Regions from separate parts of the Mesorhizobium sp. LjRoot246 genome, predicted to be linked through region 4. Evidence: predicted binding sites of a transcription regulator. Region 4 holds the regulator's gene; each other region holds the start of a gene.
What was found. Region 4 encodes LexA, which represses DNA repair genes until DNA is damaged. Its sites were predicted from a motif close to TGTTCNNNNTGTGTTCNG; they were not measured.

Region 1 (5,568 bases), 1.2 Mb from region 4:
CTGTTGTTCTTCAACACGCTGTTCGACGAGAACGCCGCCTGCCACATCGCACTCGGCCAATGCTATTCGAAGTGCTTCGTCGACGGCGCCTCGCTCAGCCAGGACGAGATCGCGGCGCGCGGCGGCAACAAGAGTTTTATCCACATCGATTGGATGATCGGTTCGGACAAGATCGACATTGACGGCGTCCACAAGGACGGAGCCCGCGTGCCAGTCATGCGCAAGGGCGAGTGGGCCTGACCCGTTTACGGAGGGTCCGATGGCCTTCGATCTGGCGGTCAAGCGTATCTACGAGCCACCCGCTCCCGACGACGGGCAGCGGGTTCTGGTCGACCGGATCTGGCCGCGCGGCGTCAGCAAGGAGGGCGCCGCGCTGACGCTGTGGCTGAAGGACATCGCGCCGAGCAACGAGCTGCGCAAATGGTTCGGGCATGAACCGGCGCGCTGGGCGGAGTTCCGGGAGCGGTACCGGCTTGAGCTGGATGGGAATGGCGAGGCGGTGAGTGAATTGCGCGGCCTGCTTCGCCACGGCAATGTGACGCTGCTCTACGGCGCGCATGACGAGGCGCATAACAACGCGGTGGCGCTGGCGGGGTATCTGCGCGGACGCTGAAGACCTTCTTTTTGCGAGTCGGCGGGACAGCGCCCCCCTCTGGCCTGCCGGCCATCTCCCCCTCAAGTGGGGAGATCCGCTGTCATCGTCGTCTTCGCAAATCACGAACGCGACAAGAATGGCGGAGCGGCGAAGCTGCCAATCTCCCCACTTGAGGGGGAGATGTCCGGCAGGACAGAGGGGGGCGCGACGGAACACCGCGGAACGAGAGGCGGCTCTACTTCCCCACCGCCTCTTCATAAACATCAGCCTTGAACCCCACCAGAACCCGGTCGCCGACCTCCAACACGGGCCGCTTGATCATCGTTGGCTTGGCCAGCATCAGCGCCTTGGCGTTCTTTTCGTCGAGGCCCTGTTTTTCCTTGTCCGGCAGCTCGCGGAACGTCGTGCTCGCCTTGTTGAGCAGCTTTTCCCAGCCGACCTTGCTAACCCAGTTATCCAGCCGCTTGGCGTCCAGTCCCTCTGCCCTGAAATCGTGAAACCGGTAGGCACTTTCATGGCCCTCCAGCCAGACGCGCGCCTTCCTGACCGTGTCGCAATTGGTGATGCCGTACATGGTGATCGTCAAAGCTGCTTTCCTTGGGCTGACCGTCGAATCCGCTTCGCAGCCTAAAACCGCCCTTCCCGCTTTGCCAGCGCCACTGCGGTATCTTCGGAATGTTCGGGTTTTCAGCCAGACGGCAGGGGCACGCGCTACACCGCTACCGCCATCCACCGCGACGAGGCGACCCGCAACAACCACGAGGAGATGGGTTTCTTCGACGGCTGGGGCACGGTGGCCGATCAGCTTTCGCAGTATGTGAAGTCGATTTGAGCATCCCACATGGCGGCCAGAACATCGTCCCGGTCGCCATGCCTGTTTCGACCCAGCGACAAGAGCAGGCTCCCTAAAGCCGGTGGATTTTCCCGGCCTCAATAGTAGAAGCGCTCTTCGGTGATCTTGCCGTTCTTGACCGTGTAGAGGCCGACTTCATCCATGGTGACACGCTCGCCGGTCGCCTTGGGCGTGATGTCGAACTTGAAGCGCACCGCGAACTGGTCGCCGTTGACATAGGGACCCTCGACCGAGCCGCCATGCACTTCATTGTTCTCTTGCCACCACTGGCCCTTCTGCCTGAGAGCCTCCTTGCCCCGGGCGATGGCCATTGGCCCCTCCATGGCTTCGAGGCTGACGATATCGTCGGCATTGTATTTCTCAGCTGCAGCCTCGTTGTCGCCCTGCTTGAGCAGCTCGGTGAAATCCTTGGCAATTTCCGCGATGGTCATTTGTGTTCCTCCTGTTCAGACGAATTGCAAATAGGGAACAGCTTGCCAGCCTGCCATCGTCGGACAGTGCGGTAGCTGACAAGCCATGTCAGGATGATGGGCGCGTGGATCACGTGACGACGATTTAAGGCGTTCACATCGCGGGCCGGGCATCGTCCTGGCCGGTCAATTGCCAATGGTGAGGCACATCATACCGACCTTCCTGGATGAAGCTATGGACGAGAGCAAAACCACGCACTGTCCAACTAATCGGGTCGATCGTCTTTTCGCGAATTTTGGGCACTCCCATTTTGTCGCGAAGCAGCGTGACATGCGGTTCAATGGACTTCGTGAGAAAGAGCTTTAACGGGCTATCCGAAATCACTGCCGTGAGGTTTCGCCAGAACTCTTGCAGCGACGGATTACCGTCGCTGCTACGCAAAACAAGCGCGCCACCGCCAAAAGCGCACAAGCGATCAAAAGAAACGTCGAAGGGTTTTGCGACAATCATTGAACCTATGTGGCTAGCGAGTTCGACCAAGCCGTCCGGCAGTCCGTCATGGTCGCCGAGTCCAACAAGCGAGATGTGATTGGCAATTATTTTCCCTTTCAGCCCGAATTCCTCGCGCCAAGCAGTCGCTTGTAAAGCGACAGGGTCGGCGATGGTGCCTTCCATCAGGTGACAGAAGAACAACCGATCGGTGCGACGACGCCTGTTCCGCTCATGCCAATTGAAAGATGTTTGACCGTTTTCAGCTGTGTTGAACGTGGGCAGTTCATTCATGTCCTTCCTCCTGTGCGCCACCCCATCTCCGCCAAGCCGGAAATTTTAGAACAAAAAGAGAACAAATCAAGCAGAAAACGAAGCGAGCGTTGGTGCTTTCCGCATCAGCGCCCGCGAGCTCAACGGTTGAAGAAGCCTGCTGAGCAGGGCTTAAGCCTACGCCCCCGTAGCCGATGATGCCCTTGACCTCGAAAAAATCGTGGATTGCCCAGTCGGCATACTCGCAACCGTTGCCCGACTGCTTGTAGCCGCCGAACGTGTGCTCCGGTTTTAGAGATCGGTTGGACTAGCTTGGCAGCACCGGGCAGTTGGCGCCACGGCGCAGACTGATATGAGCGATGTCGCCGACGCTGAATTGAAAACCCTCGGCCTGGCGCGGCGCGTCGATGACAACAGGTGCGCCCTGCCCGAGCTCGGCATGCAGGCGCAACGTGCGGCCGTGAAAGACGATGCTGTTGACGCGTGCCGGCGCCGTGCCCGGCGCGGCCTCCGTCATCGCCAGCAAATCCTCCGGACGCACGCCAATGGTCCGCACCTCGCCTTCGCCGGGTGACCGGTCGGTTTCAGAAATGGCCTCCAGCGGCAGGGCGCCGGCGGTGAAACGCAAGCGATCTCCATCGCGGCCGAGAAACCGTGATTGCAGGAGATTCATGGTGCCGATGAAGCTTGCTACAAACTTCGTGGCGGGCCGGTCGTAGAGTACGGCCGGCGGCGCGATCTGCTCGATGCGGCCCTTGTTCATGACGACGATGCGGTCGGAGATCGACAGCGCCTCGGTCTGGTCGTGGGTGACCATGACGAAAGTGGTGCCGAGCCGCGACTGCAGCCGCTTCAGTTCGACCTGCATCTGTTCGCGCAGATGCGCGTCGAGCGCCGACAGCGGCTCGTCGAGCAGCAGCACGCGCGGTTCGCAGACGATGGCACGCGCCAGCGCGACGCGCTGGCGCTGGCCGCCCGACAGTTCGGAGACGCGGGCGCCGATCTTGTCGGCGAGGCCGACCATGTCGAGGGCTTCGCCGGTGCGCTTTGCCTGCTCGGCTCCAGACAGTTTGCGCAGCGACAGGCCGAAGCCGACGTTTTCGGCGACATTCATGTGCGGGAACAGCGCGTAGTCCTGGAACACGGTGTTGACAGGGCGGTCGAACGGCCGAAGTGCGGTGATGTCGCGACCATCGAGCAAGACCTTTCCGCTCGACGGGCTTTCGAAACCGGCGATGACGCGCAGGCTGGTGGTCTTGCCGCAGCCCGACGGGCCGAGCAGCGTGATGAACTCGCCGCTGATAATGTCGAGATCGACGGCGTCGAGCCCGACGATACCGCCAGGAAAAATCTTCGAAACCGCCTGCAGCCGGACGAGTGGATCAGGCGCCATCGCGAACCTCGGACGGCTTCGTGGTGTTGACCCAGAGAATCTGGCAGCGCTCGGCGCCCGGATTGCGGAAGGCATGCAAAAGCGTGCTCTTGAAGGCAAAACTGTCGCCGGTCTTCAGCCCGTATTTTGTCGAATCCACCACCAGTTCGACCTCGCCTTCCAGCACATAGCCGAATTCATGGCCGGCATGGGCATAGGCCTCGGCGGTGCCGCCACCTGCTTCCACCGTCACCAGCATGCCGGTCAGCGTCGCGCCCGGCGGCGACAGCAGCGCCTTGGCGATGCCTTCCGACTTGACCGGGATCTGCCGCCGGCTGCTAGCGCGTACGCAATAGAGGTCGTTGACGGCATCGTTGCCGTCGGCGATCAGCGCCGACGGCTCGATGTCGAGGGCGGCGGCGAGCGGCCAGATCACCTTGACGCGCAGCGAGGACATGCCGCGTTCGATCTGGCTCAGCGCACCGATCGACACGCCGGCTTTTGCCGCAAGATCGGCCAGTGACAGGTTGCGCTCCAGCCGCAGCGCCCGCACGCGCCGGCCGACCCGCACATCGGCATCGTCCTTCGGCTTCTCAGCCGCTTCATCCAGCATGTCCATCAGTCGGTCCTCGTTTGCTTTTCCCTTCTCCCCTTGTGGGGTGAGAAGCGGTTCGCACAGCGAACGAAAAGCCAATTGCTTGGCTTTTCGAGCTTCGAACGCCCTGAGCCTGCGAAGGGCCGGGCGTGGTTAGTCGATCCACCCTGCCGGGTCCCCGCTGCTTCGCAGCGTCCCGGCGTTCGCCGGCCTTTCATCGTGCCACTGGCACGATGAATTCGCTTACGCGAACCGGCTGCTCACCCCACAAGGGGAGAAGGGGGAGCTTTATCCCCCCGCCTTCACCTTCTCAAACATCTTGGCGAGATCGTCATTCTGTTTCATCGGACCGGTGAAGATGGTGGTCTTCAGCATCACTTCCGGGTCGGACGGCAGTTGTAGTTTCTCCAGCTCCTCCTTCGGAACCGTGGCAAAGGCGGAGCTCAGCGAGCTGCCATAACCATAGGCCTCGATCAGGTATTTGCCCGAGTCGGCGTCCAGCCGGCTGTTGATGAAGTCATAGGCGAGATCGACATTCTTGGCATCCTTGAGCATGACGAAGCCGCAGGCCCAAGTCAGCATGCCCTCTTTCGGCTTCATGAACTCGACCGGCACGCCCTGCTTCTTGAGCGAGGTGGCGGACGCGTTCCAGGTCATGGCGGCGACCAGTTGGCCGCTTGCCAGCGCCTGTTCGACCGAGGTCATGTCGGTGGTGTAGTTGGAGAGCAACGGGCGCTGCTCGCGCAGTTTCTCGGCCACCTTGTCCATTTGCTCCGGCGTCATGTCGAACGGGTTGACGCCGGCCAGAAGCGCGGCAACGATCGGCGTGTCATGCACGGCATCGATGGTCGCCATGCGACCGGCATACTGCTTGTCCCACAAAAGGTTCCAGCTCGCTTCCGGGTTCTTCACCAGATCGGTACGGTAGAGGATCGAGGTGTTGCCCCAGTCCCACGGCACCATCCAGACCTTGCCGTCAC
Region 2 (5,568 bases), 3.4 Mb from region 4:
CATCCATCCGAAGACGTTGGTGGTCAACGACCCGGCCTGGGTGCGCAACAGCCCGGAAAAGATCTTCGTCACCGAGTTTGCCGACCTGATGCCAGACACGCTGATCACCAAGGATCCGCTGGAGGTTGCGGCCTTCCGCAAGGAGTTCGGCGACATCATCGTCAAGCCGCTCTACGGCAATGGCGGCGCCGGCATCTTCCATCTGCTTGAAGGCGACCGCAATCTTGCCTCGCTGCTCGAAATGTTCGGCCAGATGTTCCGCGAGCCCTATATCGTGCAGCGCTATCTCAAGGACGTACGCAAGGGCGACAAGCGCATCATCCTGATCGACGGCGAACCGGTCGGCGCCATCAACCGGGTGCCGGCCGAGCATGATTCCCGCTCCAACATGCATGTCGGCGGCCGCGCCGAAAAGACCGAGCTGACGGCGCGCGAGCGCGAAATCTGCGCCCGCATCGGACCTTCGCTGAAAGAGCGCGGTTTCATCCTGGTCGGCATTGACGTCATCGGCGACTATATGACCGAGATCAACGTCACCTCGCCGACCGGCGTGCGCGAGGTCAAGCGCTTCGGCGGCGCCGACATCGCCAGCCTGTTCTGGGACGCGGTCGAGGACAAGCGGCGGACGTAGTCCGTTTTCACTTTGTCTTAACCATGTTCTGTTTTTGCAACCGGGCTCTGTTCGGCTGCAACCTAGACGGTTGCATGTTCCTGTAATGTTCTTGATTTGACCGAGGAAGTGTGATTGTCTCCCGGAGGGCCATTCCTGGCCCGATCGCAGGGGCTGGGGCAAGCCTATATCCGGGGGCAAAAATGGTGGCGCGGGTTCGCACGGTCGCTTTCCAGGGCATCGAGGCTGTGCCGGTCGACGTGCAGGTGATGATCGCGCCCGGCAAGGTCAACATGCACATCGTCGGCCTTGCCGACAAGGCAGTGGCCGAAAGCCGCGAGCGGGTGCAGGCAGCACTTCATGCGTCCGGACTGTCGATGCCGTCGAAGAAGGTCACGGTCAATCTGGCGCCCGCCGACCTGCCCAAGGAAGGCAGCCATTACGATCTGCCGATCGCGCTTGGCCTGATGGCCGCACTGGGCGCCATTCCGGGTGACATGTTGGCCGGCTATGTCGTGCTTGGCGAATTGTCGCTCGACGGCACGATTGCCGCGGTCGCCGGTGCCTTGCCGGCGGCGATCGGCGCCAATGCCGAGGGCAAGGGCCTGATCTGCCCGTTCGCCTGCGGGCCGGAAGCGGCCTGGGCGGGTCGGGAATTCGACATATTGGCGCCGCGCAGCTTGATTGCGATTGCCAATCATTTTCGCGGCACGCAGGTGCTGTCGCGGCCGGAGGCCGGCATCCACGCCGCGGCGCGCGACCTGCCCGACCTCGCGGACATCAAGGGCCAGGAGACCGCCAAGCGGGCGTTGGAAGTGGCGGCGGCCGGTGGGCACAATTTGCTGATGATCGGGCCGCCGGGCTCAGGAAAATCGATGCTGGCGCAGCGGCTGCCGTCGATCCTGCCGCCGCTGGCGCCGAAGGAACTGCTCGAGGTTTCGATGATCGCCTCGGTGGCGGGGGAACTCGGCGAAGGCAAGCTGACCGACCGGCGGCCGTTCCGCGCCCCCCACCATTCGGCCTCGATGGCGGCGATGGTCGGCGGCGGCATCCGCGCGCGGCCGGGCGAAGTGTCGCTTGCCCATCATGGCGTGCTGTTCCTCGACGAGTTTCCAGAATTCACGCCGCAGACGCTCGATGCGCTGCGCCAGCCGCTGGAGACCGGCGACTGCATGATCGCGCGGGCCAATCATCGCGTCACCTATCCGGCGCGCATCCAACTGGTCGCGGCGATGAACCCGTGCCGCTGCGGCATGGCCGGTGAGCCGGGCTATCGCTGCCTGCGGGGCGAGCGGTGCCGCACCGACTACCAGGCGCGTATTTCGGGTCCGCTGCTCGACCGCATCGATCTCAGGATCGAGGTGCCGGCGGTCTCGGCCAGCGACCTGATCCGGCCCGACCGGTCGGAGAAAAGTGCCGATGTGGCGCTGCGCGTGGCCCGCGCCCGCACCATCCAGCGCGAACGCTTCGAGCGGCTCGGCGCTACCCGCGCCACCACCAACGCGCATTGCGCGCCGGCGGTCATCGAGGAGATCGCCATGCCTGACGCCGCCGGCCTGTCGCTGCTCAAGGACGCCAGCGAAAAGCTCGCCTTTTCGGCGCGGGCCTATCACCGCGTGTTGAAGGTCGCGAGAACACTGGCCGATCTCGACGCCAGCGAAACCGTCGGCCGCATCCACTTGGCCGAAGCGATTTCCTATCGCATGAGTACGGAGCGGGTGGCGCAGGCAGCGTAGGTCACTTGCCTACTGATGGCCATGCTTGCGTTCGGTTTGGTCCCAGCCGGCGAAATTCCGCGATCACGCCATAACCGCGTCCCTGCGAATCGACCATGTCTGCAGTGCGGCGGACCTGATTGTCCGCTTGGCCGGCGTCCTCACCACCCAACGGCCCCCCACCCGAATGGGCGCCGGCCATTTTCCTCCTCTTCAGCAAACATGGCATCGAGCCAGACTAAAGTCTTGGCTGCCGCATTGGACATTCCTTATTTAGACAATACGAATATGGTTGCGGTTGGGGACCCCGCTATGTTCATCGACTATTACGAAGTTTTGGAAGTTAGCCCGAACGCCAACTCGGAAACGCTGGAGCGCATATTTCGCTATTTTGCGATGCGCTATCATCCTGACAATCGGGAAACCGGGGATGAAGCCCGGTTCAGCGAAATCGTGGAAGCCCACAATACGCTCAAGGATCCGGTCAAGCGCGCTCAATACGACATCGCGTACCGAGACCATGCCGGCCTTCGTCGCGAGTTGACCGAGGAGGCCAGCAGCACCAAAGGCATCGAGCGGGATGTGGTGATCCAGGCCAAACTGCTGTCGCTGCTTTACGCGAAGCGCCGGCACGACGTCACCAATCCCGGGATCGGAGATGTAGAGCTCGAACGCTTGTCAGGCTGCCCGCGAGAACATCTCGAGTTTCATCTCTGGTACCTGAAAGCAAAAGGCTGGATAGCAAGAGTGGAAAACGGGACGATCGCGATTACGGTAGAGGGCGTCGATCGGGCCAACTCCGAACACCGCCGCGATCCCGCCATCCGGCTCCTGGACCATACAGGTTCCTAACGCCTCAGGCTGGAAGCCAGGTCCAAGACCCGCCTGTGCCTGTTCAGCCCTGCCGCGCCTTCAACTCCAGTCGCCGCGCGTGCAACACCGGCTCGGTGTAGCCATTGGGCTGGACGCGGCCCTTTAAGACCAGGTCGCAGGCCGCCTGGAAGGCGATCGAGTTGTCGAAATCGGCCGCCATCGGCTGGTAGAGCGGGTCGCCCTCGTTCTGGCGGTCGACAATGTCAGCCATGCGCTTCATCGTCGCCATCACCTGGTCCTCTGTGCACACGCCGTGATGCAGCCAGTTGGCGATGTGCTGCGAGGAGATGCGCAGCGTGGCGCGGTCCTCCATCAGGCCGACATCGTTGATATCAGGCACTTTCGAACAGCCAACGCCCTGGTCGATCCAGCGCACGACATAGCCCAGAATGCCTTGCGCGTTGTTGTCGAGCTCCTTCTGGATGTCTTCCGGCGACCAGTTCGGCCTTACCGCGACAGGCACCGACAGGATGTCGTCGAGCCTGGCCTTGGGCCGGTTCTTCAGCGCTGCCTGCACGGCGTGGACGTCGACCTTGTGGTAGTGCGTGGCGTGCAGCGTCGCCGCCGTTGGCGACGGCACCCAGGCGGTGTTCGCACCCGCCTTGGGATGGGCGATCTTCTCGACCAGCATCGCCGCCATCAGATCGGGCATCGCCCACATGCCCTTGCCGATCTGGGCGTGCCCGGCCAAGCCGCATTCGAGCCCGGTGTCGACATTCCAGGCCTCGTAGGCGGAAATCCAGGCGGCCTGCTTCATGTCGCCCTTGCGGATCATCGGCCCGGCTTCGATCGAGGTATGGATTTCGTCGCCGGTGCGGTCGAGGAAGCCGGTGTTGATGAACACGACACGCTCTTTTGCGGCGCGGATCGCCTCCTTGAGGTTGACGGTGGTGCGTCGCTCCTCGTCCATGATGCCCATCTTGATGGTGTTCTTGGCCATGCCGAGCAGGGCTTCGACGCGGTCGAAAATTTCGACGGCGAAAGCGACTTCCTCCGGCCCGTGCATCTTGGGTTTCACCACATACATCGAGCCGGCGCGGGAATTGGCGCGGCGGCCGTTCGGCCCGACATCGTGCAGCGCGATCATCGCCGTCAGCGCCGCATCCAGGATTCCCTCCGGAACCTCGTTGCCGTCGCGGTCTGTTATCGCCGGGTTGGTCATCAGGTGGCCGACATTCCTGACCAGCATCAGCGAACGGCCAGGCACGGTCAGCGTGCCGCCGGCGGGCGCGGTGTAGGAGCGGTCGGGATTGAGTTTGCGGACAAAACTCTTGCCGCCCTTGGTGATTTCCTCGGCCAGGTCGCCCTTCATCAGGCCAAGCCAGTTGCGGTAGACGACGACCTTGTCCTGCGCATCCACCGCCGCGACCGAATCCTCGCAGTCCTGGATGGTGGTCAGCGCCGATTCCAGGATGACGTCGGCGATGCCCGCCGGATCGGTGCGGCCGATCTGGTTGTTGCGGTCGATCATGATCTCGATGTGCAGCCCGTTCCGCACAAGCAGCACGGCATCGGGATTGGCGGCATCGCCACGATAGCCGACGAATTGTTTCGGGTTGGCCAGCGTCGTCGAGCCGGCACCGGCACTCAGCCGCAACGCGCCTTGCGCCAGCGACAGACCATTGACGCCGGCCCATTTGCCGGAGGTGAGCGGGGCAGCCTCGTCGAGAAAACTCTTCGTCCAGGCGACGACCTTGGCGCCGCGCGCCGGATTGAAGGCTTTGCCCTTTTCGACGCCATCGGTTTCGGGGATGGCATCGGTGCCGTAGAGCGCATCATAGAGCGAGCCCCAGCGCGCATTGGCGGCGTTGAGCGCATAGCGCGCATTCATCACCGGCACGACCAGTTGCGGCCCGGCAACGACTGCTATTTCGGGGTCGACATTGTCGGTCGACACGCTGAAGGCCGGGCCTTCGGGAACGAGATAGCCGATCTCTTTCAGGAAACCCTTGTAGGCTTCCATGTCGACGGGGGCGCCATGGTCGCGATACCAGCCGTCTATCTGTTCCTGGATAGCGTCGCGCTTTGCCAGCAGCGCCCGGTTCTTCGGGGCCAGGTCGTGGACGATGGCCGAAAAACCGTTCCAGAAGATGTCCGCTTCGATGCCTGTGCCCGGCAGCGCTTCCCTGGCCACGAACTCATGCAGCTCGCGGGCAATCCGCAATCCGGCGATCTCGATGCGATCGGTCATCAGGCTACTCCAGATGAAAGGCTTTGCGGGCCTTTGGCATGTCAGGAGTGCAGGGTCAATTCAGCTTAGGGTGAAGGGGCGTATTTAGGCCAATTGGCGAACGCGGTGGCAACAGCGTCCTTCTCCCCGTTTTCGGGGAGAAGATAGCGGCAGCCAGATGAGGGGCGGCGCGATGCTGA
Region 3 (5,568 bases), 940 kb from region 4:
GGTCGGGCCGGCGGACGGCATGACGGTCAGCCTGCCGAGCGAGGCGACGCGGCGCACGGCCGCACTCCATGGCACGGCATTGCAGTCGCCCGCCATGATCGCCGTCTCGCCAAGTGAAGAGAGGGTCGGCGCCAACTCGCCGATCTGCCAGTACTGCTCACGTGGCCAGGGCCAACTGAGATGGATCGCGGCGACATCGACGTCGATGCCGCCGAAGTCGACGGTGGCGACCGCCATCGCGCCCCGCCGCTCGCACCGTGCCTCTGATCCTGCGGCGAACGGCCGCCGCGACAGCAGCGCGACGCCGAATATGCCATTGGGATAAGGGCACAGGATCCGGTAAGGATATGCGCTGGAGATATAGCCAAGCTCGGTCGCCCACATCGCCGACACCTCATCGAGGGTGATCACGTCGGGATTGGTCCGGCCGATCAGCGACAGCACCTTCTTCGGCGTCGGATTGTCGTAGCGCAGGTTCATCTGCAGCAGCTTGTAGACCGCGCGATCTTCGTTCCTGGCTTCATAGGCGGCCTGAACCGGCCACAGGCGGGAGAATGACAGCGTGGTGGCAAAGGCCGCCACGGCAAAAAGCAGTGCCACAACCGCTTGCAGGCGAAATGTCGTGGCCAGCAGCGGCAGCGCGCAAAGCGCCATCAGCACGGCAAGGTGGACGCGGAAATGCGAGAAGGAATCGAAGGCCGGATGCAGCGTTCCGAAAAACCCGGCCACCAGCGCAACCGAACAGGCGAGCATTGCCAGGAATGCTACCGAAATCAGCAATGTCCCGAAGCTCGCTCTCTCCATGTCGCCTGCTTATCGGCAGAAATGCGGCCCAATCAAGATGACGAAATGATGCGTGGAACCGGCCTACTGGAACGCCGTCTCCGAAAAACTCCTGAGCTTACGCGAATGCAGTCGCTCCATCGGCATTTCCGCAAGCTTCTCCATCGCCCTGATGCCGATTGTCAGGTGCTGCGCCACTTGGCGTTTGTAGAATTCGGTCGCCATACCGGGCAGTTTCAGCTCGCCATGCAAAGGTTTGTCCGAAACGCACAGCAGCGTGCCGTAGGGCACGCGGAAGCGGAAGCCATTGGCGGCGATGGTCGCCGATTCCATGTCGAGCGCGATGGCGCGTGACTGCGACAGACGCTGTACCGGGCCGCGCTGGTCGCGCAGTTCCCAGTTGCGATTGTCGATGGTGGCGACGGTGCCCGTGCGCATGATGCGCTTCAAGTCGTAGCCGGACAGACCGGTGACTTCGGCGACGGCCTCCTGCAACGCCACCTGGATTTCGGCCAGCGGCGGGATCGGCACCCAGACCGGGAGATCGTCGTCCAGCACGTGGTCCTCGCGGACATAGGCATGCGCCAGCACATAGTCGCCCAGCGCCTGGGTATTGCGCAGTCCGGCGCAGTGGCCGAGCATGACCCAGGCATGTGGCCTCAATACCGCGATGTGGTCGGTTATGGTCTTGGCGTTGGAAGGCCCAACGCCAATGTTGACCATGGTGATGCCGCCATGCCCGGGCTTCTTCAGGTGATAGGCAGGCATCTGCGGCAGCCGCGGCGGCGCGACGCCTTCACTCGGCGCGCTTTGCCCGACCCTGGTGATGACATTGCCCGGCTCGACGAACTCGGTGTATTCGCCGCCGCCATTGGCCATCAGGTCGCGGGCGCGGGCGACGAACTCGTCGATGTAGAACTGGTAGTTGGTGAACAGCACGAAATTCTGGAAATGCTGCGGCGTGGTCGCCGTATAGTGCGACAGGCGATGCAGCGAATAGTCGATGCGCTGTGCCGTGAAGGGCGCCAACGGCCTGGGTTCGCCGAAGGCAACTTCGAAGGTGCCGTTGGCGATCTGGTCGTCGGTGCCGTCGAGATCCGGCACGTCGAACAGGTCGCGGATCGGCCGCTTGATGCGCTCGGCCGCCGCGCCGTCGACATGAGTGCCTTCGAGAAAGGCGAAATGCAGTGGGATGGGGGTGGTCGATTCCGAGACGGTGACCGCAACCCCATGATTGCGCATGATCAGGCGCAACTGCTCGACAAGATAGCTTTCGAAAAGATCCGGCTGGGTGATTGTGGTGGAAAAATGCCCCGGCGTCGGCATATGGCCATAGGCTTGGCGCGAGTCGATCTGAGTGAACGACGTGGTGGTGACGCCGATCTCCGGGTAGAAGGCCCGGTAGCGCTTGCCATTGTCGCCGCCCGCTGCCGCCAGTGCCGCAAAGGAGTCGCGCAGGAACCTGGTGTTGCGATCGTAAAGCGTCTGCAGTGCCGCGACGGCCTTTTCGGCGCTATCGAAGCTCTTCCGGCCAAAAGGCTCCGGCATGACGACAGATTCGATGGCTTGTGGGTAGATTCGCTTTTCCATGGCTCAATATAGAGACTTGGATCGGCACTTGGGAGGGGTGTCGCGACCGAAGACCGTCCTTTTCTTTTATCCGCGCTGCAAGCTGACCAGGAGCACAAAGCCGACGCCGGACTTCTTCAAAGCCGGTGCGTCGATCGTTGAACCGGCGCCAGTGCGCATCATCGGCACGGCCAGAACCGGCGCGGCCAGAACCGTCAGGATAAGAGCCGCCCGCGGCAGAAGCCGAAGGGTCTTGAGAGCGTTGGCGGCGATGCGGTTCATGGTCTTTCAGCTTTTCTTTTCGAGGTCTTGGTTTCTTTGTTCAGTTGCGAAGATGGGTGGGGCAGGCGAGGCGGCAGGTTCTGGAACTGGCCTCGTCCCAGGCGCGGGCCGGACGGCCCGCTTCGGCGACGAGGATGGCGAAGAACATTCCAAACAGGCTCACCAGCAGGCAGACGATGGTAAAGCGGCGAGCGAGCATTGGGTCATGTCTCCGTCAACACGCCGGAGAATGCCCTGATGCAACTGAACCGGCTCTGATGCCGGCGTTCATCTGCGGTTCAAAATAGTTGACGGGATTTGGGCGCGGCGGCGCTGGTTTCGGCAGGCGCTGCGTGAGGCCAAGGAGGCGCGGGCGCCTCGACAAACGGAAAACGGGACCCGTCGGGGTCCCGTCTTCAGGTCAGAAGGATACGGTCGATCAGAGCTTGTGCCAGGTCTGGCTCTTGCAAATCAGTCCGCCCAGCACGCAGCCGCTCATCTTGAGCGAGGTGCCCGACAATGTCGCCTTGCCCGAATAGGTCTTGTCGTTTGCCGGATCGGTGATGTTGCCGGCATATTTGTTGTCGCCTGCCGCCTTGAGCGAGCCGATGGTCTTGCCGGCATATTTGCCGGACTTGAGCGTGATGGAAAACGAACCACCGCCAGCGATGGCCGCGGTGTCGCCGGCCTGAGTCTTCCAATTGCCTTCGATCGGGTCGGCCCATGCCGCACCCGCCATGATCAACGTGGCCGCCAGGGCCAGGCTCACTTTTCGAAACATGCTTTCCTCCCTTGGATGTCCGGCCGGATGCTCCGCCTCGCCGGTCTGCCGCTTACGCAAACGTAAGCTAATCCAGCTCCCAGAAAAACAAAAGCGGTGCCGTAGCGGAAGACTTTGGGATTTTGAAGGTGCCCGAATGCACCTCGCCGATGAGGAAATGAAACGATCGGCATGTTGCCTTTGGTTTCCGTGGTTAGCAGAGTCTTGCTTTCCTCGTTTGAAATTTTTGTCAAATTTGATGCAAGCAGGCTGAATTGCTGACTTTGTATCCTTAACGAATTTTCGCGTTTACCTCTTGTTTTAGCTTTGTTTTCCTCAAATTAAGCACGCCATTTAACGACGGATTCAAGCCTGCACGGCATTCTCGAAAGCATCGGAAGAGCAGCCGGCAAGGACGAAAGAAGGCAGCTCTCGGGAGCCTGACAGGGGCCACAAACAGGGGACTGAAATGGCACGTTTTGAAATGCTTGAAGCAGGTTTCGGCGCCATGGGAGCAACTGCCCAGGCCGACATTCTTTTCGAACTGGGCATGATGTATGCGACTGGCCGCGATTGCGAGACCGATGTCGTTGCCGCCCACAAATGGTTCAATATCGCCGCGATCAAGGGCTCGGCCCGCGCCGCGGAACTGCGCTCGGAACTGTCGGCGGCCATGTCGAAGGTCGAGATTGCCAAAGCGCTGCGCGAAGCCCGCGAATGGATGACCATGCACTGAGATCCGCCAATCGCAGGAAGGCATGTCGAAGACAGGGAAGCTCCGGGATCAAGACCGCACAGACGGCCAGACCCGGTGGAATTGAAGGCCGCGCAAGACAGTCGACGACCTGGAGCGTGATCCGGTTTTCTCGAACAAACGGAGACCGTTTGTCCAGAGATCATGCTCTGAAGAAAGAGAACGCGGCAGGCCGCAGGGTCCAGTCGTGCACCATACGGGGAAGGCGAGCGGGATTCTTGGCTGCGGGGCGCCTGGAGATTGCTCGACGGACAAAAAAGCCACGACCGGCCGGAACAGGCTGGCGTGGCTTTTTTGCGTGGATGACGCCTTGCAGGCCCAATCGAGCGCCGCCAATGCGCCTAGACAGGCCCAATGAAGGGTGAAATTGTCCCGCCTCTCTGGAAGAAGCGCGGCCGGGGCGGCCGCGCGTGAGTGGAGGAGTTCTACCATCATGAAAAAATTGAGTATTTTGAACGCGGCTATTTTCGGCCTGATGATGAGCACGCCGGTCGCATTCGCCGACGACATCACCTTTGCGGTGATCGGCCCGATGACCGGACAGCTCGCCACTATCGGCGATCAGTTCAAGCAGGGCGCACAGGCCGCTGCCGACGCGATCAACGCCGCTGGCGGCGTCAACGGGTCGATGATCAAGCTCGATATCGAAGACGACCAGTGCGATCCCAAGCAGGCCGTGTCGGTTGCCAATCGCGTCGTCGCCGACGGCGTCAAGTTCATCGACGGCCATGCTTGCTCCGGCTCCAGCATTCCGGCCTCGGCCGTCTATGCCGAAGCCGGCGCCTTGATGATGAGCCCGGCCTCGTCAAACCCGGTGCTGACCGACGCGGCGGCCAAGGCCGGCTGGCCGACGATCATGCGCCTTTATACGCGTGACGATGCGCAGGGCGCCTTCATCGGCCCGTGGATCGCCAAGAAGTTCGCCGGCAAGAATGTCGTCGTCCTGCATGACAAGAGCGCCTACGGGCAGGGCGTGGCCGACGCCGTCAGGGCAACCATGAATGCCGGCGGCCTCAAGGAGGTCTATTATGACGGCATCAACGCTGGCGAGAAGGACTATTCGGCTCTCGTCACCAAGTTGAAGGATCTGAAGGCAGACGTCGTCTATTTCGGCGGCTACCATCCTGAAGCCGGCCTGATCCTGCGTCAGTCTGCGGAACAGAACCTGAAGTTCCAGCTTATCATGCCGGACTCCATCGCATCGCCGGAATTCTGGCAGGTTGCCGGCCCGGCCGGCGAAGGCACCATGTTCGTCTTCCCGTCGGATCCCCAGGCAAAGCCCGAAGCCAAGGCAGCCGTCGAGAAGATCAAGGCCGGTGGTTTCGTGCCGGAAGGCTTCACGCTGTTCTCCTACGCCACCATCCAGGCTTTCGCTGAAGGCATTAAGCGCGCCGGCAGCGACGATCCGGCCAAGGTGGCCGAAGCGTTGAAGAACGGCACG
Region 4 (5,568 bases):
GGTCCGGGCGCGCCGGCCTTCATCTACGCCGCGCGGCGTCACCACGGCGAGATCAGCCAACCACTCACCGGCTGGTGGGGCCATGCGCGGCCCTTTGCGTTCGAACGAGGCTATGTTGCCGGCACCGGTATTCGCCGCTTTCTGTGCGGCACGCAGCCGGTGCTGTCGATGCGGGCGCTCAAGGGTGCGCTTGCCATCTGGGACGACGTCGACATGCCGGAATTGCGAAAGAAGAGCGTCGCGCTGACCGAACTGTTCATCCAGCTCGTCGAAGCGAAGTGCGGCGCCTATGGTCTCACCCTGGAAAGCACCCGCGACGCTACTAGGCGCGGCAGCCAGGTGTCGTTCCTTCACGATCATGGCTATCAAATCATGCGGGCGCTGATCGAGCGCGGGGTGATCGGTGATTTCCGCGCGCCGTCGACCATACGTTTCGGATTTACGCCGCTCTATGTCGGCTACAAGGATGTGTGGCTGGCGGTTGAAGTGCTGGAAGACATTCTGCGCACAAATGCATGGCAAGACCAGCGTTTTGCCGTCAAGGAGGCCGTTACCTGACGCAGCCCTCTCGCCGATTGTTGTCGCCGACTTACCTCCTGGTCGGATGACCGAGGGACGAATTTCTAGCTCGCAAATGCATTCCCCGCCGGGCTGCCGCGCTGGGTGCAATAATTAACCAAGGTTGGCATTTTGGCTTCGTTTCGTTCACGGCAAGCGAACGCCGGGAAAGCTGGGAAATGCCCCGGCTGCGGGTCCATCAGCGGCTGATGCCACGCCTGGGATGAGGGTAGGGCCACAGCCTATTAACCATAATAATTTCAATGCCGGCAAGCGCAGTACGGCGGCGCGCAATCGTGCGTGCGGCTCGCTGGCCACCACCGAATAATTTCGGCCCCCTTAATAAATTCATTAAACTTTAAACAGTTGCAGAACACAACTGGAACAGATAGGGTTTGTTCTGGGTTTGTTTTTCGATTCTGGTTTCAGGCAACCTGGGGGCCGCCATGCTGACACGCAAGCAACATGAACTGCTGATGTTCATCCATGAACGCCTGAAGGAGAGCGGCATTCCGCCGTCCTTCGACGAGATGAAGGAGGCGCTCGATCTTGCCTCCAAATCCGGGATTCACCGGCTGATCACGGCACTCGAGGAGCGCGGCTTCATTCGCCGGCTGCCCAACCGGGCACGCGCGCTGGAAGTGCTGCGGCTGCCGGATTCGATCGCGCCCGGCCTCAACGCGGCAAAGAAGTTTTCGCCAAGCGTCATCCAGGGCAGCCTCGGTCAGGGTGGTGGTCTGGGCCGGCAGCTCAAGCCGGCGCCTTCGCGGATGCCTTCGCCCGGTAATGACGACGACGCGGTCTCCGCAGTGTCGATCCCGGTCATGGGCCGCATCGCCGCCGGTGTGCCGATCGATGCCATCCAGCATCAGACGCATTCGATCTCGGTGCCGCCGGACATGATCATGGGTGGCGAGCACTATGCGCTGGAAGTCAAGGGCGACTCGATGATCGAGGCCGGTATCTTCGACGGCGACACCGTCATCATTCGCAACGCAAACACGGCGAGCCCCGGCGAGATCATCGTGGCGCTGGTGGATGAAGAGGAAGCGACGCTGAAGCGGTTCCGCCGCAAGGGTGCCTCGATTGCGCTGGAAGCCGCCAATCCGGCCTACGAGACACGGATTTTCGGGCCGGACAGGGTCAAGGTGCAGGGCAAACTCGTCGGCCTGATCCGCCGCTACTGAGACGTCTGCGGACTGACCATTGGCTTCTCGGGTTTCTTGAAGGGTGGCAGGCCCCTCGCCTCGCGCGAGAATTTGCGTTGCGCGTGCCAGGGCCGATATGGGCTGTCCACCGCGAAGCTAATCGTCGCCGGCGTGGTTGCCGATTGGCGATCGAAGAAGATCGCGGCACTGCCTTTGCGAGCCAGTTGCCGCTTGGTGACCACGAGAACTAGCGGGTTGTGGCAGGCGTCATACGCGGTGGCGTCGTTGATGACGATCAGGTCTGCGAAGCCGCAGGTTTTCCACGTGTCTTTCCGGTCTTCGATATAGGCAATGATCGCGCCGGACGGGTGCTTGGCCAGACAAACGCCCGAGGTGCAATAGAACGGCGATCCCGGCGGCAGTTCTGTGGCATCCGCGATCTCGAATTGTCCGTCACCCTTGTCAAACACCTCCGGCACGATGATGGTTTCGGATATCAGCGCGCGTTTCCAGTTGTCGACCGTGAATTCGTTCGGCCGTGCGCGGCTGACGGCGAGCTCGCCGCCGCCGATTGGCAGCGCCACCAGCCTGGCGTCCTCCGAGATCAGCACGTCGGGCGTGCGTGTGTCCGAGACGGTCAACAGGCCGGCAAGCGCGACTGGGATGGCTGCGAGCCGCAGCCATGTCGTCGCCATCGTCGCAGTGACCAGGGCGATCGCTACCAGCAGGACGGACTGCTGCGAAATCAATCCGACCGCATCGACAGGCGAACGCTCGGAGATCCACCCCGATATGGCGATCATCATCGTCAGGCCCTTACCCATCAGATAGAGGGCCGGCCAGTCCAACCCGAACGGCATCAGCAGCGCGCTGGCAACGGCCAGAAACATGACGACTGTCACGATCGGCATTATCGCCAGATTGGCGAACAGGCTGAGTGGCGACACACGCTGAAAGTGCCAGATGGCAAACAGCGCCGTCGCGCCGCCGGCGATGATGGAAGTCATGGAAAGGCCGCCTGCCGCCAGCAGGAATTTTCGCGTCAGGAAACCGGACAGCGATCGCTTTGGCGGCGGCGGTCTCGTTTTCCCCGCGCGATGATCCGACCAGCCGGCATAGGCACCGACCAGCGCCGCGGTCGCGGCAAAGGACATCTGGAAACTCGGGCCGACCACCTCATGCGGCGACACCACGATGACGGCTATCGCCGAGATCGCCAGGTTGCGCATGGTGAGCGCTGCCCGATCGAACAGCACGGCAATCAGCATCACCGCCAGCATGATGAAGCTACGCTCGGCGGCGACGACGATGCCTGAGATGACGAGGTAGGCGGCAATCGAGAACAGTGCCGCGGCGGCGGCATATTTCTTGACCGGTCGGCGCGCGGAAAAATCCGGAAACAGGGCGAAGGCGCCGCGCAGCAAACCCATGATGGTTCCTGCGACCAACGCCATGTGCAGTCCGGAAATGGAAATGATGTGGTAGATGCCGGTCCGCCGCATTGCTTCGTTGATGTCATCGGGGATGCCGGCGCGCACGCCGACGATCAGTGCCGCTGCGATCTCGCCTTCGGCGCCACCGACGCTGCCTCTGATGTGGTCGGCGATGGCTTCACGGGCTTTTTCGATCCTCGAGGAAAGGCGGGCCGCCAGCGGCATGTCATCGTCATCGGTGATGACAAGCTTTGGATTGCCGAGAAAGAACCCGCTGCCGCCGATGCCGGCGAAATAGCTGTCGAAGGAGAAATCGTAACTGTCCGGCCGCACCGGACCGGTCGGCGGCAACAGCTTGGCATATCCAGTGATGAGGGACCCGGCGGTTATGTCTGCCGGGATCTTTCGTGCCGAAAGCCGCACCCGCTTCGGCGCATAGCGCAGTTTCGGCCTTGCGGTCGACGCCACGTCGATGGTCAGCCGGATACGACCGCTCTCCATCCGGTCGATCGAGACCACCCGGCCGGTCACTTGCGTCGAGATTTCCGAACCCAGCATCTGCGTCCCCGCCCGCCACGTCTCGACCTTTGCGGCGAGCAGGCCGAGCGCGCACAACAGAGCGGCCATGAAGCACAGGTGGGTTTTCGGCCAGGAGCGAGAGACGAGCGCACAGAGCGCCGTCAATGCGGCGACCGCGACAGGTTTCGCAAAGCCGGGCTCCGCCGCCAGCGAAAAATAACCGATCGCTCCGATCGCCAGGCAGACCGGCACCAGCAGGAAAGCGATGCCCCGGTCGAGTTCCAGGCTTGCTGCCGTGGTCACGTGGTGGCGCAGGCGAGGCAGTGATGTTCGGCCGATCTGCCGGCGCACGCGCACGATCCTGCCGGTTTCGGCGACTGGACCAGGGGCGGAGACTTCCGCCTGCAAAGGCGCCTTGCCGGGGTCTGGCACCAGGGGCGATGATGGCGGCAGTGGGACCGGCAGCGGCGTCGCAAACAGGGACCGCTCGCTGACGCCGATGACAGCGTCCTCGCCCTGATCCGAGCCCCGGCCTCGTCCAGCCATCGGGTCTGCCCCTTGCGCCCTCGACACCCTATGCTACATGAACGCCGGGCGCGCGAAAGTCCGCGCAACCGCACCCCGCTTCAGATGGTTTTCCGAGAGTTCCATGTCCGACAAGGTCGTCACCCGTTTTGCCCCCTCGCCCACCGGCTATCTGCACATAGGCGGCGCGCGCACGGCGCTGTTCAACTGGCTGTATGCAAAGCACACCGGCGGCACGATGCTGCTACGCATCGAGGACACCGATCGCGAGCGTTCGACGGATGCTGCCACCGCGGCCATTCTCGACGGGCTTTCCTGGCTCGGATTGACCTGGGACGGCGAGCCGGTGTCGCAGTTCGAGCGTGCGCCGCGCCATCGCGAGGTGGCCGAGGAGCTCGTGCACATGGGCAAGGCCTATTATTGCTATGCCACGCCGGCCGAGCTGGAGGCCATGCGCGAGGCCGCCAGAGCCAAGGGCCTGCCGCCCCGCTATGACGGCCGCTGGCGCGACCGCGACCCCTCAGAGGCGCCTGCAGGCGCCAAGGGCGCCATCCGTATCAAGGCACCGACCGAGGGCGAGACGGTGGTGCACGACCGTGTCCAGGGCGAGGTACGCTTTCCCAACAAGGATCTCGACGATTTCATCATCCTGCGTTCGGACGGCAATCCGACCTATATGCATGCCGTCGTCGTCGACGATCACGACATGGGCGTCACACACATCATTCGCGGCGACGATCACCTGACCAACGCCGCCCGCCAGACCGTGATCTACAACGCCATGGGCTGGGGCGTGCCGTCCATGTCGCATATCCCGCTGATCCACGGCGCCGATGGCGCCAAGCTGTCGAAGCGGCACGGCGCGCTCGGCGTCGAGGCTTATCGCGCCATGGGCTACCTGCCGGAGGCGTTGCTGAACTACCTGGCGCGCCTCGGCTGGAGCCATGGCGACGACGAGATCATGTCGATCAAGGACATGATTTCCTGGTTCGACATCGGCGACGTCAACAAGGGCGCGGCTCGCTTCGATTTCGCCAAGCTGGAGGCGATCAACGGCGTCCACATGCGCCGCATGAGCGATGCCGAACTGTTCGATGTCTTTATCGCCACCCTGCCCTATCTCGAGGGCGGCCCGGCAATGGCCGCGCAGCTGAATGACCGCAACAAGGCGCAGTTGCTGGCAGCCCTTCCAGGCCTGAAGGAGCGCGCCAAGACGCTGGTCGAGCTCGTCGACGGCGCGGCCTTCCTGTTTGCCGCGCGACCGCTGCCGGTCGACGACAAGGCGGCCCTTCTGCTCAATGACGATGCCCGCAAGATCCTGCGCGGTGCTCACGAAGCTTTGAACGGGCTTACAGGTGGCTGGACAGCCGCTGCAGCGGAGGCCG

Region 1: ACSQ3L_RS25740 (2'-5' RNA ligase family protein) is a predicted target of LexA. The motif match lies at 2,689-2,706, and genes of this name have one in related genera.
Region 2: ACSQ3L_RS02830 (YifB family Mg chelatase-like AAA ATPase) is a predicted target of LexA. The motif match lies at 707-724, and genes of this name have one in related genera.
Region 3: ACSQ3L_RS24350 (sel1 repeat family protein) is a predicted target of LexA. The motif match lies at 3,691-3,708, and genes of this name have one in related genera.

Annotation. Positions count from the first base shown of each region.
Region 1 is NZ_CAXUSN020000001.1:5,228,404-5,233,971, forward strand. Features, by position in the region: gene ACSQ3L_RS25715 (aminopeptidase) at 1-240, shown strand, start outside; gene ACSQ3L_RS25720 (DUF488 domain-containing protein) at 260-613, shown strand; gene ACSQ3L_RS25725 (ArsC family reductase) at 831-1,169, opposite strand; partial or broken gene ACSQ3L_RS25730 (SRPBCC domain-containing protein) at 1,293-1,427, shown strand; gene ACSQ3L_RS25735 (SnoaL-like domain-containing protein) at 1,526-1,879, opposite strand; gene ACSQ3L_RS25740 (2'-5' RNA ligase family protein) at 2,013-2,642, opposite strand; gene ACSQ3L_RS25745 (ABC transporter ATP-binding protein) at 2,929-4,014, opposite strand; gene ACSQ3L_RS25750 (cupin domain-containing protein) at 4,004-4,612, opposite strand; gene ACSQ3L_RS25755 (ABC transporter substrate-binding protein) at 4,877-5,568, opposite strand, start outside.
Region 2 is NZ_CAXUSN020000001.1:619,914-625,481, reverse strand. Features, by position in the region: gene gshB (glutathione synthase) at 1-631, shown strand, start outside; gene ACSQ3L_RS02830 (YifB family Mg chelatase-like AAA ATPase) at 814-2,346, shown strand; gene ACSQ3L_RS02825 (DnaJ domain-containing protein) at 2,638-3,177, shown strand; gene ACSQ3L_RS02820 (malate synthase G) at 3,221-5,389, opposite strand.
Region 3 is NZ_CAXUSN020000001.1:4,940,674-4,946,241, reverse strand. Features, by position in the region: gene ACSQ3L_RS24375 (endonuclease/exonuclease/phosphatase family protein) at 1-804, opposite strand, end outside; gene ACSQ3L_RS24370 (AMP nucleosidase) at 868-2,331, opposite strand; gene ACSQ3L_RS24365 (hypothetical protein) at 2,440-2,634, opposite strand; gene ACSQ3L_RS24360 (hypothetical protein) at 2,675-2,833, opposite strand; gene ACSQ3L_RS24355 (DUF2147 domain-containing protein) at 3,053-3,394, opposite strand; gene ACSQ3L_RS24350 (sel1 repeat family protein) at 3,843-4,109, shown strand; gene ACSQ3L_RS24345 (ABC transporter substrate-binding protein) at 4,561-5,568, shown strand, end outside.
Region 4 is NZ_CAXUSN020000001.1:4,004,711-4,010,278, reverse strand. Features, by position in the region: gene kynU (kynureninase) at 1-558, shown strand, start outside; gene lexA (transcriptional repressor LexA) at 1,005-1,745, shown strand; gene ACSQ3L_RS19405 (ComEC/Rec2 family competence protein) at 1,739-4,204, opposite strand; gene gltX (glutamate--tRNA ligase) at 4,308-5,568, shown strand, end outside.